2 linked regions of the Prochlorococcus marinus str. MIT 9312 genome follow. The protein of the gene in region 1 interacts with the protein of each later gene in a pairwise test. Links are inferred from orthologs where the notes say so. Each region holds a gene or a part of one and is shown in the gene's direction. Other genes may lie near its edges.

Region 1 (7,965 bases):
ATCTTGCGATGCTAGTATTTGCTTTTGAAGAAGCAAGGTTTGTAGTCAATTCATTACTCATTTTTTTTTACTGGAAGCTTAATTAAGATCTTTATAAAAATGGATATTTAGGGATAATTCAACCAAAAATTTGTGAGGCTGCCCATCCATAGAATCTGCTGACAGATGCTATGGCTGCTGCAGAAAAGGATACCATAATTATAACCGCTACCGATTCGCTAAAAAGTTGTTGTTTGTTTGGCCACACGACAAGTTTAAGCTCATCGTAAGTAGATCTAAAAAAATTCTTCTTTTTTTTAGACCCTTCAATTTTAGGGGAATCCTTTTTTAGAGGCTCTTTATTAGTAGTAGGACTTGTCACAAATTTTTTTTGAAATTAAGCTTTACGCTTTAATTTTTATTTTAGCTTATCAATTTACTCCTCAGCTAGGTCTGAAAACAATCTCATCCTTTTTAGAGGGGTTAAGTTTAATTGTGATATTTTTTTTGTTTTTAAAGTTATCCTCTAAAAGTTTTGCAGCTAAGGGATTTTCTATTTGTCTTCTAAGTTCCCTACTAAGAGGTCTAGCGCCATATTTAGGTTCGTAAGAATCGTTTGCAATTTTATTGATAACTTTTTTGTCTATAGTGATATTTATTTTCTGTTCAAGAAGCAGATTTTTTAAATCTTCTGTTTGTAGAATAATTATTTTTTGAAGTTCATCAATAGATAATGGATCAAACTTTACTACTTCATCAATTCTATTTAAAAATTCCGGTCTAAAAATTGAAGACAATGTATTACTAATAGAATCATCTAGAATTTGTTGATCTTTTTCTAACTTTCCCTCACTCTTAGAAATCTTTTGTGAATACTCAAGTATAAATTTCCCGGCTAGGTTACTTGTCATAATGATTACTGTATTTTTGAAGTCTACGGTCCTTCCTTGAGAATCAGTTAATCTTCCTTCATCTAAGACTTGTAAAAGGATATTAAAAACTTCTGTATGAGCTTTTTCTATCTCATCAAGAAGTATTACTGAATAGGGTTTGCGTCTGACAGCTTCAGTTAATTGTCCTCCCTCTTCATAACCAACATAACCTGGTGGAGCTCCCAAAAGTCTTGCTACTGCATTTTTCTCCATATATTCACTCATGTCTAATCTTAAAAGTGCCTCTTCTTCATCAAATAAAGATGATGCAAGAGACTTTGCTAATTCTGTTTTACCAACACCTGTAGGACCCATAAATAAAAAAGATCCAATAGGTCTTTTAGGACTTTTCATGCCAACGCGAGCCCTTCTGATTGCAGCAGAAACAGCTTCTATAGCTTTTTCTTGTCCAATAACTTTTTCACTTAATTCTTTCTCAAGATTGACTAATTTCTTACGTTCATTTGAAACGACTTTAGAAATTGGAATACCTGTGATTTTTGAGATAACATCAGCGATATCATCAGGTTCAACTTGATATTTAAAAGGGGAATTTCTATTTTTCTTTATTTTATTAAAATTTTCTTCAACGTTTTGTATTTCATTCTCAATTTCACTTAAATCTTCTTCAAGTTTTTCTAAAAAATTCAGATTATTTTCAATCTTGTGATTTGATTTGTCTTTAATTTGTTTAGTTAGCTTATCTTTTTCTGTCATCAAGATAGCTAATTGTTCCATTTTTTCCCGCAAATTATTCCAATTCTCAAAAAGAACATTCAATTTTGACTGTGCTTGTTGCTTCATATTTAATAGTTTTTCTTGCACTTCGATATTTTCACCTTGCAAATTATTCAGTTTTTCATCGATAGTATAAATTTTGTTTTCTTGTTGGAGAATTATTTGAGGCTTTTTATTAGACTCGATTTTTAACTGTGCAGCTGCTTCATCAATTAAATCTATTGCTTTATCAGGAAGACATTTATCGTTGATGTATCTGTCGGCCAGTTTTGCAGAATAATTAACTGCGTCTTCAGAAATTCTGATGCCATGATGTAATTCATATTTCTTTTTGATACCTTGCAGTATTTTTGCGCTCAATTCTACTGAAGGTTCATTAACAGCTATCTTTTGAAAGCAATTATTCAATGCCTGATCTTTTTCAATAGTTTCACGAAATTTCTCAGGTGTGGTTGTACCAATACATCTAAGTTCTCCTTCAGCTAGTAAAGGTTTTAAGATATTACTAATATCTGTAGTAGATCTGTCAGAACTTAATATTGAGTGAATTTCATCAATAAATAAAATCATTCCTTGGCTTGGATCTTTTAATTCCTGCAGGATTAAGCTTAATCGTTCTTCTAGTTGGCCTCTGAATTTTGTCCCAGAAACTAATGCCCCCAAGTCAAGTGAAATAATTTTAAAGTCTTTTAAAGAATCAGGAACTTTTTTGTCTACAATTAATTGTGCAAGTAATTTCGCAATTGAGGTTTTACCAACTCCTGGATTGCCGATAAGTATGGGGTTATTTTTGTTTCTTCGGCAGAGCACCCTCATTAAATTATTGATCTCATTTTCTCTTCCTATAACAGGATCCAATAAGCCTTTTTTAGCTGATTCTGTTAAATCTTTTCCATAAATTAAAAGAACATTTTCATCTTGTTCAACTTGTTTTTTGGTTTTGATTTGAAGTTCACTTTTAGGTAATGGAACAATAGCTTTTTCTGATTTGTCCTCTTTAACTAAAGTATCTTTGCTTGATTCAAAATTAGATTGATTATTTAATTCAATTACGTTCTTATAATCAACAGAATCTTTTGATTGATTAATATTTGGGAAAAACTTTAATTCTTCCTCTAATTTTTCCATTGAAAGATTGCCTTCTTCAAAAACATAATTACCAATTCTTAAATCTCTTCCAAGAGCAATTAGTAAATGAGGGATTTCTATTAATCTCGATCCCCATTGAATTTTAATTTGATTTGCATTATCTAATAAAATTTCTAAATCTTCTCCGATAGTAAAAATATCTGACTCATTTGTTGGTGTCTCTTCTAAAAAATCTTCTGTTATATCTAAAACTGTATCTTGGTCGATTGATAATTTCTCAATGAAAGCAAAGAATTCTCTTGATGAGAACAATGTATGAATTATGTGTTCAATATTAAATTCGCTATGATCCCATTTTTTTGCGGTTTCTTCACCTAATAGAAGAAGATTCCAACTTATATCGCTAAAAAGTTCAGGACTGGATGTAAGGGTTTCTCTCATAAACTATAAAAACTATAGTTGATTATTAATTAATATTCTAAATAGAATCTGCATTAATAATCATCCAATAATTTTCAAATTGTAAGATGAAATTTAAAAGCATGTTTATCAAAGGGGTTGTGTAGAGTTTGGAATTAATAAAACTCTTAATTCATATCTAAGTTGTTCTGAAATCAAAAAAAATTATATTTGATTAACATATATATTTCAGATATTAGCCAAATAGTTCAGCTATTAATAGGATTTAAATAGTAATAATTAAATTGTGAAAGAAACTATTGATTTTCTTATTGATACTATTGAAGCAAGGCAAGTCCTTGATTCAAGAGGCAATCCGACTGTAGAGGCAGAAGTATTTTTGGAATGTGGGGCAAGTGGTAGAGCAATTGTGCCTAGCGGAGCCAGCACTGGTGCTCATGAGGCGCATGAATTAAGAGATGGCGGTTCAAAATATATGGGGAAAGGTGTTTTAAACGCTGTTAATAAAATTCATGAAACAATATCGCCTGCTTTATGTGGTTTGTCAGCTTTAGATCAAACTACAGTAGATAAATTAATGATTGAAATTGATGGGACTTTTAATAAGTCTAACCTTGGAGCAAATTCTATCCTTGCAGTAAGTCTTGCAACTGCTAGAGCATCAGCAAATGCTTTAGACGTGCCCCTTTATAGGTATCTTGGAGATCCATTATCCAATCTTCTTCCAGTCCCATTGATGAATGTAATAAATGGTGGTGCTCATGCTCCAAATAGTCTTGATTTTCAGGAATTTATGCTTGTCCCACATGGAGTTCAAAATTTTAGTGAATCATTAAGAATGGGTACTGAAATTTTTCACTCATTAAAATCATTACTTGATAAAAAAGGTCTATCTACTGCTGTAGGCGATGAGGGAGGATTTGCACCTAATTTGTCATCCAGCGAAGAAGCAGGGGACTTATTATTAGAAGCAATTCAAAAAGCCGGATTTATTCCTGGTGAGCAAGTATCTTTAGCTTTAGATGCTGCTAGTACTGAATTTTATAGTGATGGTATTTATAAATATGAAGGAAAAAGTTTAAATAGTTCTGAAATGATTTCATATCTTTCAAGATTAGTTTCTAATTATCCAATAGTTTCAATAGAGGACGGTTTAGCAGAGGATGATTGGGAGGGTTGGTCAGAATTAAATAAAGAATTAGGAAATAAAGTTCAGCTCGTAGGTGATGATTTATTCGTTACTAATACAGAAAGGTTAAGGAAAGGGATTATGGAAAAATCTGCTAATTCAATCCTAATAAAGGTAAATCAAATTGGAACATTAACTGAAACTTTGGAAGCTATTGAGTTAGCCAAAACTTCTGGTTTTACAAGTGTGATAAGTCATAGAAGTGGTGAGACTGAAGATACAACAATTGCTGATTTATCTGTCGCCACAAGATCTGGTCAGATCAAGACCGGCTCTTTGAGTAGAAGTGAAAGGATTGCTAAATATAATAGGCTTTTAAAAATTGAGGAGGAGTTGGGAAATCAAGCAAGATTCGCTGGAGCTTTAGGTTTAGGACCCAAAAATATATAGTTTTTCTAGCGCTTAAGTTTTTCTAAACGTGAGCCTTTACTCATAATTAATTGGCATTTTATCCAATCAATACTTATTGGTACTGCAAAAAATAATGGTAACAATGCAAAATTATTTTGTTTATTAGTTACAAGTAAAGCGGATGCAATTGATAAGCTTCCTATAAGAATTGAATGGCCTAAAGTTTTTTGAGCGGTAAACATTTTTTTGAATTGTCTATCAGACTCCCCCATTCTTATTTGCAATTGTAAATCTCCCTGCTCTAATCTTTCTAAACTTTCATCTATTCTTTTGGGAATTCCTACAGCTTTGGATCCTAGTTCACCTACTTGCCTTCCAAATTGGTTAATTAAATCGTTAGGAGTTTGATTATTAGAAGTCATAAGTTCTATTAAATAAGGCTTGGTAACTGATACAAGGTTAAACCCTGGGTCAAGCATTCTACCAACTCCTTCAAAAGTTGATAAAGCTCTCATTACAAAGATTAGATCCACAGGCAGTTGAAATGGTGTTTCATAAACAAGTTCGTATAAATCTCCAGATAATTTTTCAATAATATTTGAACTAAATGGAGGAGTTAAGGCTTCTTTAAGCATTAATCTAACTAATCTTCTTACTGGCCCGATATCAATATCTTTTGAAATTAGACCAGCTTGTTGTAATTGACTTACAAGTGATGAGGCATCTCTTAAAGCTGCAGCCTTAACCATCCCCCCTAATCTTGTTTGAAGGTTATTGGAGATATTCCCCATCATGCCAAAATCATAAAAAATCAATTTACCTGTATTTGAAACTGCTAGATTCCCTGGATGAGGGTCTGCATGAAAAAAACCGTAATTTACTAATTGTTTTAAGTAGCTGATGGCACCTATTTCTGCAATTTTTGGCAAATCAATTTTTTGGGATTCTAATTTTTCTAAATCGCTTATTTTTGTTCCCTCTAGATAACTTAAACAAAGCACTTTTTCGCTACTCATATCCCAAATTACTTCAGGAATTTCAACATTTTCATCATCAAGAAATTGCTGTCTAAATCTTGCTGCATATTGCGCTTCACACTTAAAATCAAGCTCCTTCATAAGAACTTTCCTACACTCTTTAGCAATCTCAATCCAGTTTCTACCTCGACTCCAATTCTTATTTTTCTGCAATAATCCTGCTATTTGCTGCATTATACCTAAATCGATAACAAACAATTCTTTTAAATTGGGTCTTTGAACTTTAAATACTACATTCTTACCATCTTTTAAAGTCGCCCTATGAACCTGAGCTAGTGATGCTGATCCAACAGGATCAGTTATTATAAAATCTATTTCATTAAATTTTGATCCTATTTCTTCTCTGATAGTTTCTTCAACTTGTTCAAATGAAAAATTAGGAACTTGATCCTGTAATTTAGCTAATTCCTGTATCCAGGTATTAGGAATTAAATCAGGTCTCGCTGATAGTAATTGTCCAATTTTAATAAATGCTGAACCAAGCTTAATTAATTGATTAGTAAAACACTTAGCTCGTTTAATTTGGACCCTACTTTTTTTATTGCTCTTAGTTTGGAAAATTGTAAATCTAATATTATCTAGCCACAAATTTATTAATAGCGAAATAAGGGTTATCCAAATAAGAAAGCCTCTCTTCAATTTTTTTAAACGATAATGAAGAATGTGATAACTCATTAAATTTGATTATTTATTGTTTTATTAAATAGATCAATTTGCTTATTGATACCTTCTATTTCATTTAAAGCTTTTTTTATTTTCGAATTTTGATAAGTATTTGTGGTTTTATTTTCTTGAACATTCTCTGCTTTCTCCATTCTTGAGGCTTCTTCGATGATGGAATCCTTTAAACTATCAAATTCTTTTTTGAGGATTTCCGGAGCATCCTGAGCAATATTTGTTGCTTCTTCAATTTTCCCAACCAATATCTCGTTGAATTTTTCGGTTACTTTTTTAATTGCAGCTTTTAGAAGGTAATCAGAGTTGGTCATGAAAAATATAATGTTTCTATTGCAATTAATTTACTCGACATTAACTAATAATAGATCAATAAAGAACATTTCACGTAATTGATCATTTTGATAATTAATTTTTTTTATATATCCTATGTAAGATTGTTTCTATATTATGCTTTTTTCTATTTTTTCTTTTAACTTATATCTATATAAAGGTTAGGTTTTAACATTAAAGATATCTTCTAACCAAAAACTCATCTAATTAACTAATAAAAGGAGTTTTATTAAATTGGAAATCATCGAGTCAGATGTAGTTATTATCGGAGGAGGTCCGGCAGGATGTACTTGCGCACTTTATACATCTCGTTCAAACTTAAAGACGGTAATTTTAGATAAAAATCCATCTGTTGGCGCCTTAGCAATAACTCATCAGATAGCTAATTATCCAGGCGTGCCAGTTGATATAAGTGGAGAGAAATTACTTACTTTAATGAGAGAACAGGCTGTGCAATACGGTACAGACTACAGAAGAGCACAAGTGTTTGGAATAGACGCTAGTGGAGAATGGAAAACGGTTTTTACGCCTGAGGGCACCTTCAAGGCCAAAGCACTTGTTCTTGCAAGTGGAGCTATGGGTAGGCCTGCATCATTTAAGGGTGAAGCTGATTTTCTTGGCAAAGGAGTAAGTTATTGTGCTACATGTGATGGAGCTTTTTATAAAAATAGAGAAGTTGCCGTTGTTGGAGTGAACAAGGAGGCAATTGAAGAGGCAACTGTTCTTACTAAATTTGCTTCTACTGTACATTGGATTACATCAAGTGATCCTAAATCAGATAATGAAGAAGCTATGGAATTGATTGATAATTCAAATATAAAGCATTGGAGTAGAACGAGATTATTGGAAATATTGGGTGATGATATGGGGGTAAATGGGGTTATTGTAAAAAATAAGCAAGAAGAAAATCCTATTAATTTAAATTTAGATGGAGTCTTTGTCTACATGAGTGGTTCAAAGCCAATTACTGATTTTTTAGGGGATCAAATTGCTTTAAAAGATGACGGAGGAGTTATTGTGGATGACTTTATGTCTACAAACTCTGATGGAGTATGGGCTATTGGAGATATAAGAAATACACCATTTAAGCAAGCCGTTGTTGCAGCTTCAGATGGATGTATTGCCGCAATGTCAATTGATAGATATTTGAATAGTAGAAAAAATATAAGAGTTGATTGGATTCATTCTTAAAAAATAAATATTACTTCTTTAATTTAGAGGG
Region 2 (5,528 bases), 520 kb from region 1 along the record:
ATCTAATGTGCTAATTACTAGACTGCTTGTTCTCACACAATCCCTTTCGAATTTAACTCCGTCAAATAATAATCCATCAGTTATACCACTTCCAGCGAACACAACATTTTCTCCCGATGCCAATTCATTAGCTTCATAGATTTTATCTATATCCGTTATACCCATTTCATTTAGTCGTTTTATATTTCCCTCTTTTGTATAGTCAGCCCATTCAGAAGTTTGAGCGATTGCTGGATCATAAACTAGTTGTCCTTGAAAGTGTCCTCCTAGAGCTCTCATTGCGGCAGCCGAAATAACACCTTCTGGAGCTGCACCTATACCCATTAAGCAATGAGTTCCAGTACCTGCGAAGCCACATGCAATAGCAGCTTGAACATCACCATCAGAAATCGGTTGTACTTTAGCACCACATCCTCGAATCTCTTTAATTAAATCTTTATGCCTAGTTCTATCCATTACAACAACAGTAAGTTCATCAATAGAAAGATCCAAGCAATCACTAAGAATCTTCAAGTTTTCAGTAGCCGAATTTCTAATATCTACTTTCCCTTTCGCAGCTGGAGGAGCTGCTAATTTGTTCATGTAAAAATCAGGAGCATTAAAAAGACCGCCGGTATCAGAGGCTGCCAAAACCGCCATAGAACCTCTTTGATTATTCGCACAAAGATTTGTTCCTTCACAAGGATCTACTGCAAAGTCAACTCCTGGACCACTTCCACTTCCTACCTCTTCACCTATATAAAGCATAGGTGCTTCATCTCTTTCACCTTCTCCAATAACAATTTTCCCTTTCATCTCAATTTTGCCCATTCGCAATCTCATTGCTTCTACAGCTGCAGCATCCGCTTCATCTTTTTGACCAAGTCCTGTTAGTTTTGCTGAGGCAATTGCTGCTTGCTCGACTACTTCGAGAATTTCTTGAATTAAAGTTTGATTCACAATTAAATTTTTGAGGGTTTTTCTAAAAGGTTTAGAGTATGATCTCACAAAAAATGTCATTTTTTATGAGAATTATTACGCTAGTAAGCTTTTTTTAACTCTTTACAGCTGTTACTTTATCAGGCCGTGACTTGAAATTAGGAATAAACAACTAAATATAGTATCTTTATTAAATATTTTAAAAATTAAATGACTGAGTCAAATCAAACAAAATTAGCTGGTGTCAATAGACCAATTCAAATAATTCCTTCCGTTTTACCAGCAGATTGGGCAAATATGGGAGCATGTGTGAAAGAACTCGAGGAAGCTGGGGTAGATAGAATTCAATTTGATGTAATGGATGGAAATTTCGTACCAAATCTTACATTCGGTCCTGAGATGATTGCTGCATGCAGGAAATATTGCAATGTCCCATTTGAAACTCAATTAATGGTGAGCCAATACAATTGTGAAACCATGCTGGAATCGTATGTAAACGCTACAAAAGGAGCAAATGGTGAACCAGGTGTAGTAATAGCTCATGCCGAAGCAAATATTCATTTGCATAGAGTTCTCGGAAGAATAAGAGACCTAGGAGGTTCTCCTTCTGTTGCATTAAATCCTCATACTCCATTTGAAATGATTGAAAACATTATGGATATGGTTGATCATGTTTTGGTTATGACAGTTAATCCAGGTTTTGGCGGACAAGCTTATATACCAACAATGCTTAATAAAATCAGAAAAATAAGAAACTTTGTTATTGAAAAAAACTTAGATGTCGACATTGAAGTTGATGGAGGTATAAAAGCAAATTGGACTATTTCACAGTGTGCCGATGCTGGTGCCAATTGTTTTATTGCAGGCAGTGGAATGTTTGCCTACCCAACATTAAAAGAGGGATGTGATGACTTGAGAAAAGTTGCGAAAGAAGCACAAAATGGCAAAGTGGTTTCAGAACCTCAATAAATAATTCTGGGAGATTAGCTAATCATCCAAATATCCATCCATAACTATGTAAACCTATTCCTAAAAAATTAACACCTAAATAACATACTATAACAACTAAGAAACCTGAAGTTGCTAATAAAGCTGGTCTTCTTCCTTGCCAACCCTTACTTATTCTCATATGCAAATATGCTGCATAAAATAACCATGTGATAAATGCCCATGTTTCCTTTGGATCCCAACTCCACCATGTTCCCCATGCCTCATTAGCCCAAACCGCGCCTGAAATTAAACCGAGAGTTAAAAGTACAAAACCTATTAATATAGAACGATAACTTAATGTATCTAATTCTTCTGAATGAGAAAATTCAACAGGGTCAGCTAAATCATTTAAATAATTGTTATTAAAAAATTTGAACCCTCCTATACCTGTAGAACTACTTCTAATTTGAAGCGGTTTATTCCTATTAATAAACAAAACAGAAGCTGACAGTAGAGACCCTATTATTAGTGCCGCATAACTAAGCATTACGACACTAACATGCATTACTAGCCAACTAGATCTTAAAGCTGGGACCAAGTTAGATGATAATTTCAAATCGTCAGGCAATACAAAACAAGCAAAGGCCACGGTCAGCAACTCAATGGGTATTGCTATTGACGGAATTATTGGAGATGAGTATTCCCTCTCAATATATAGTTGCCCCATTGAGATTCCCCAAGCAAGGAAATAAAGAGATTCATACAAGTTGCTAACTGGGAAATGTCCAGAAATTGACCACCTAAAAAGTAATTGTAATGTTATTAATAAATTCACTAAAATCGTAAGTAGTTTTACAATAAAAAAAGACTTCTTTTTGAAAACTGCACCTAAAGATATTGGTAAATTAACTAATAAAATATAAAAGACTAAAATACCTAACGCTGAAACTGGGTCATATATTAAATTTTTAAAAAGGTTATCTAGTATCATTTCTAGAAATTTATCCAGTTTTAATAATCAATGACACCCAAATAATAATTTAAATCATCCTTATATGAGTAACTTTTTAATAATAAAGTTTTAAATTTTTTTTGAAAAAGGATATCAGAGTTTGAAATTTTCCCCTAGATAATACTTCTTGACTATTGGATTATATGCTAATTCACTTGATGATCCGTAAGCTAAAATTTTTCCTTCACTTAATACATATGACTTGTTTGTAATTAAAAGGGTTTCCCTCACATTATGGTCTGTAATAAGAATCCCTACCCCATTAGAACTTAATTTAAGAATTAGTTTCTTTAAATCATTAACAGCCAGAGGATCGATTCCAGCGAAGGGTTCGTCGAGTAATAAATACTTAGGCCCTTTTCTTCCTACAGTGAGAGCTCTCGCTATCTCACACCTCCTTCTTTCTCCTCCTGAAAGTTGATAACCATAATTATCTACAAAGTTATTCAAATTAAATTCATTAATTAATTGTTCTCTTCTATTTCTAATTGCCGCTTTACTATAAGATGAATTCTGCAAAGCCAAATCTATATTATCTTTAACAGTTAGGTCTCTAAATATACTCGCCTCCTGAGTTAAATAACCCAACCCAAGTCTTGATCTATTTGAGAGTGGAAGATTAGTTATATTTTTACCATTCATTAAAACTCTACCTTTATCAGGTTTTATATTCCCAACTGCAAGATTAAAAGTGGTAGTTTTCCCTGCACCATTAGGTCCCATCAAACCTACAACCTCTCCTGGATTTACAGTTATGGAAACATCCTTTACAATTAATCTTCCCTTAATTGAAAGGGATACATTTTGAATTTCTAAGTTCATCTTCATTGAGATCGATAAGTTATCTTATTTTCTTGAAAAAAATTAATAATAGATTAATTAAAGAGAAAGATATATTCATATTCTTCAAAGAACTTTCAAAAAAGGCTTATCATTCTCATTTAATATCTCTTTGTATTGCAATTTCCTTAATAAATCTTCTAAACATAGGCAGAAGGATTCTAGATCAATACCTAAATTAATCTGGGTTCTAGTTTTTATTCTACCTAAACCCTCGCCCAGCAAAATGGTTGCTCCATTTAAATTACCCTTACTTAAGTGAAACTGCGAGACAGATACTTGTAAGATTCCCTGGATAACTTGTCTTTCGTCACCATCAACAGAATTCCAAATCTCTTCAAAAGCATCATGAGCCTCATACCATTCATGATTATTAAAAAGATTTAAAGCATTAAAAAGGGAATCTTTAAAACTTTTTGTACTTTCTTCATTCATAAAATTAATTATTAATATTTTTTCTTCTTATTTATTTTTCTCATTCTTATTGATTCGGGTGTTACCTCCAGCATTTCATCTGGGCCAATATATTCAAGTGCTCTTTCAAGAGTAATATCAACAGGTGACTGCAAAGTATCAAGTTCTTCTGCACCTGCAGACCTCATATTAGTCAACTGCTTAGTTTTACATATATTTAACTCAAGATCCTGAGGTCGATTATTCTCTCCAATGATCATTCCCTTATAAACTTTAACTCCTGGTTTAATAAAATAAACGCCCCTATCTTCTGCATTCTTTAGAGCATAAAATGTTGCCACACCTTCCTCAAAAGCTATAAGAACTCCATTTCTCCTAGTTTCAAAATCTCCTGTTTTAGGTTTATATTCATAAAAAGAGTGACTCATGATACCTTCACCTCTCGTCATCCGAACAAATTCACCACGAAATCCAATTAATCCTCTTGATGGCACAAGAAATTCTAATTGAGTTCTTCCATCTGAACTTGTCTGCATGTTTTTCATCTCTGCCTTTCTAGATCCAAGTTTCTCTATACATGAACCAACAGAGACTTCAGGCACATCTAAAACCAAAGTCTCTATAGGCTCACATTCAACATTATCAATTTCTCTAAAAATTACTTGAGGTTGTGAGATTTGAAACTCAAAACCCTCTCTTCTCATAGTTTCAATCAAAATCCCTAAATGTAATTCTCCTCTTCCTGAAACTGAGAACCTGTCAGGCGAATCAGTTTCTTCGACCCTTAGGGCAACATTTGTTAGAAGTTCCCTCTCCAATCTATTTTTTAATTGTCTACTAGTAACAAATTTCCCTTCCTTACCCGCAAATGGGGAATCATTGACAACAAAAGTCATATTTAAGGTAGGTTCATCAACTTTGATTAATGGAAGAGGATGAGGAGAATCGGGACATGCTATGGTCTCACCAATATTGACGTCATCGAAACCAGAAACAGCAACAATATCGCCTGCGAATGCTTCATTTATATCAATTCTTTGTAATCCCTCGAAGCCTAGTAGTTTACTAACCTTGCCTTTAATAGTTTTTCCATTTTCTTTAATTAAGCTAGCTTGTTGACCATTTCTTATAGTTCCATTATGAATTTTTCCAATTACAATTCTGCCTAAGAAATCAGAATAATCCAAAGTAGTTATTTGTAGTTGAAGAGGCTTATTTGAGTCACCTACTGGAGGTGGAACATGTCTGATTATAGCTTCAAAAAGAGGCATCATATTGTCACTATTAGATTCCATCTCTTCTTTTGCAAAACCAGATAGGCCGCTACCAAAAAGATAAGGAAAATCACATTGATCATCATCTGCTCCTAATTCTAAAAACAAATCAAGGACCTTATCAATTGCTATTTCTGGTA

Evidence for each region. Proteins that work in one complex are often made in the same cells at the same time.
Region 2: the proteins of eno (region 1) and rpe interact in binary tests that used the Escherichia coli proteins (3 or more experiments, as listed by UniProt). The link is inferred for Prochlorococcus marinus str. MIT 9312 from one-to-one orthologs.

Annotation. Positions count from the first base shown.
Region 1 is NC_007577.1:198,574-206,538, forward strand. Bases 2,646-5,590 are described here. They hold eno (phosphopyruvate hydratase), read left to right. Parts: upstream 2,646-3,444; coding sequence 3,445-4,737; downstream 4,738-5,590. Other genes in these bases: PMT9312_RS01055 (ATP-dependent Clp protease ATP-binding subunit), read right to left, coding at 2,646-3,179; PMT9312_RS01065 (ABC1 kinase family protein), read right to left, coding at 4,743-5,590. Also shown: transcription termination/antitermination protein NusG, read right to left, coding at 1-61; preprotein translocase subunit SecE, read right to left, coding at 119-361; more of PMT9312_RS01055, read right to left, coding at 423-2,645; more of PMT9312_RS01065, read right to left, coding at 5,591-6,410; PMT9312_RS01070 (hypothetical protein), read right to left, coding at 6,410-6,724; PMT9312_RS01075 (NAD(P)/FAD-dependent oxidoreductase), read left to right, coding at 6,978-7,934; PMT9312_RS01080 (P-II family nitrogen regulator), read right to left, coding at 7,958-7,965. UniProt on the Escherichia coli protein: Catalyzes the reversible conversion of 2-phosphoglycerate (2-PG) into phosphoenolpyruvate (PEP). It is essential for the degradation of carbohydrates via glycolysis.
Region 2 is NC_007577.1:717,976-723,503, reverse strand. What follows is about bases 72-3,007. They hold rpe (ribulose-phosphate 3-epimerase), read left to right. Parts: upstream 72-1,128; coding sequence 1,129-1,887; downstream 1,888-3,007. Other genes in these bases: lptB (LPS export ABC transporter ATP-binding protein), read right to left, coding at 2,954-3,007; ccsB (c-type cytochrome biogenesis protein CcsB), read right to left, coding at 1,910-2,839; glpX (class II fructose-bisphosphatase), read right to left, coding at 72-939. Also shown: more of glpX, read right to left, coding at 1-71; more of lptB, read right to left, coding at 3,008-3,682; PMT9312_RS03955 (DUF309 domain-containing protein), read right to left, coding at 3,767-4,135; translational GTPase TypA, read right to left, coding at 4,147-5,528. UniProt on the Escherichia coli protein: Catalyzes the reversible epimerization of D-ribulose 5-phosphate to D-xylulose 5-phosphate.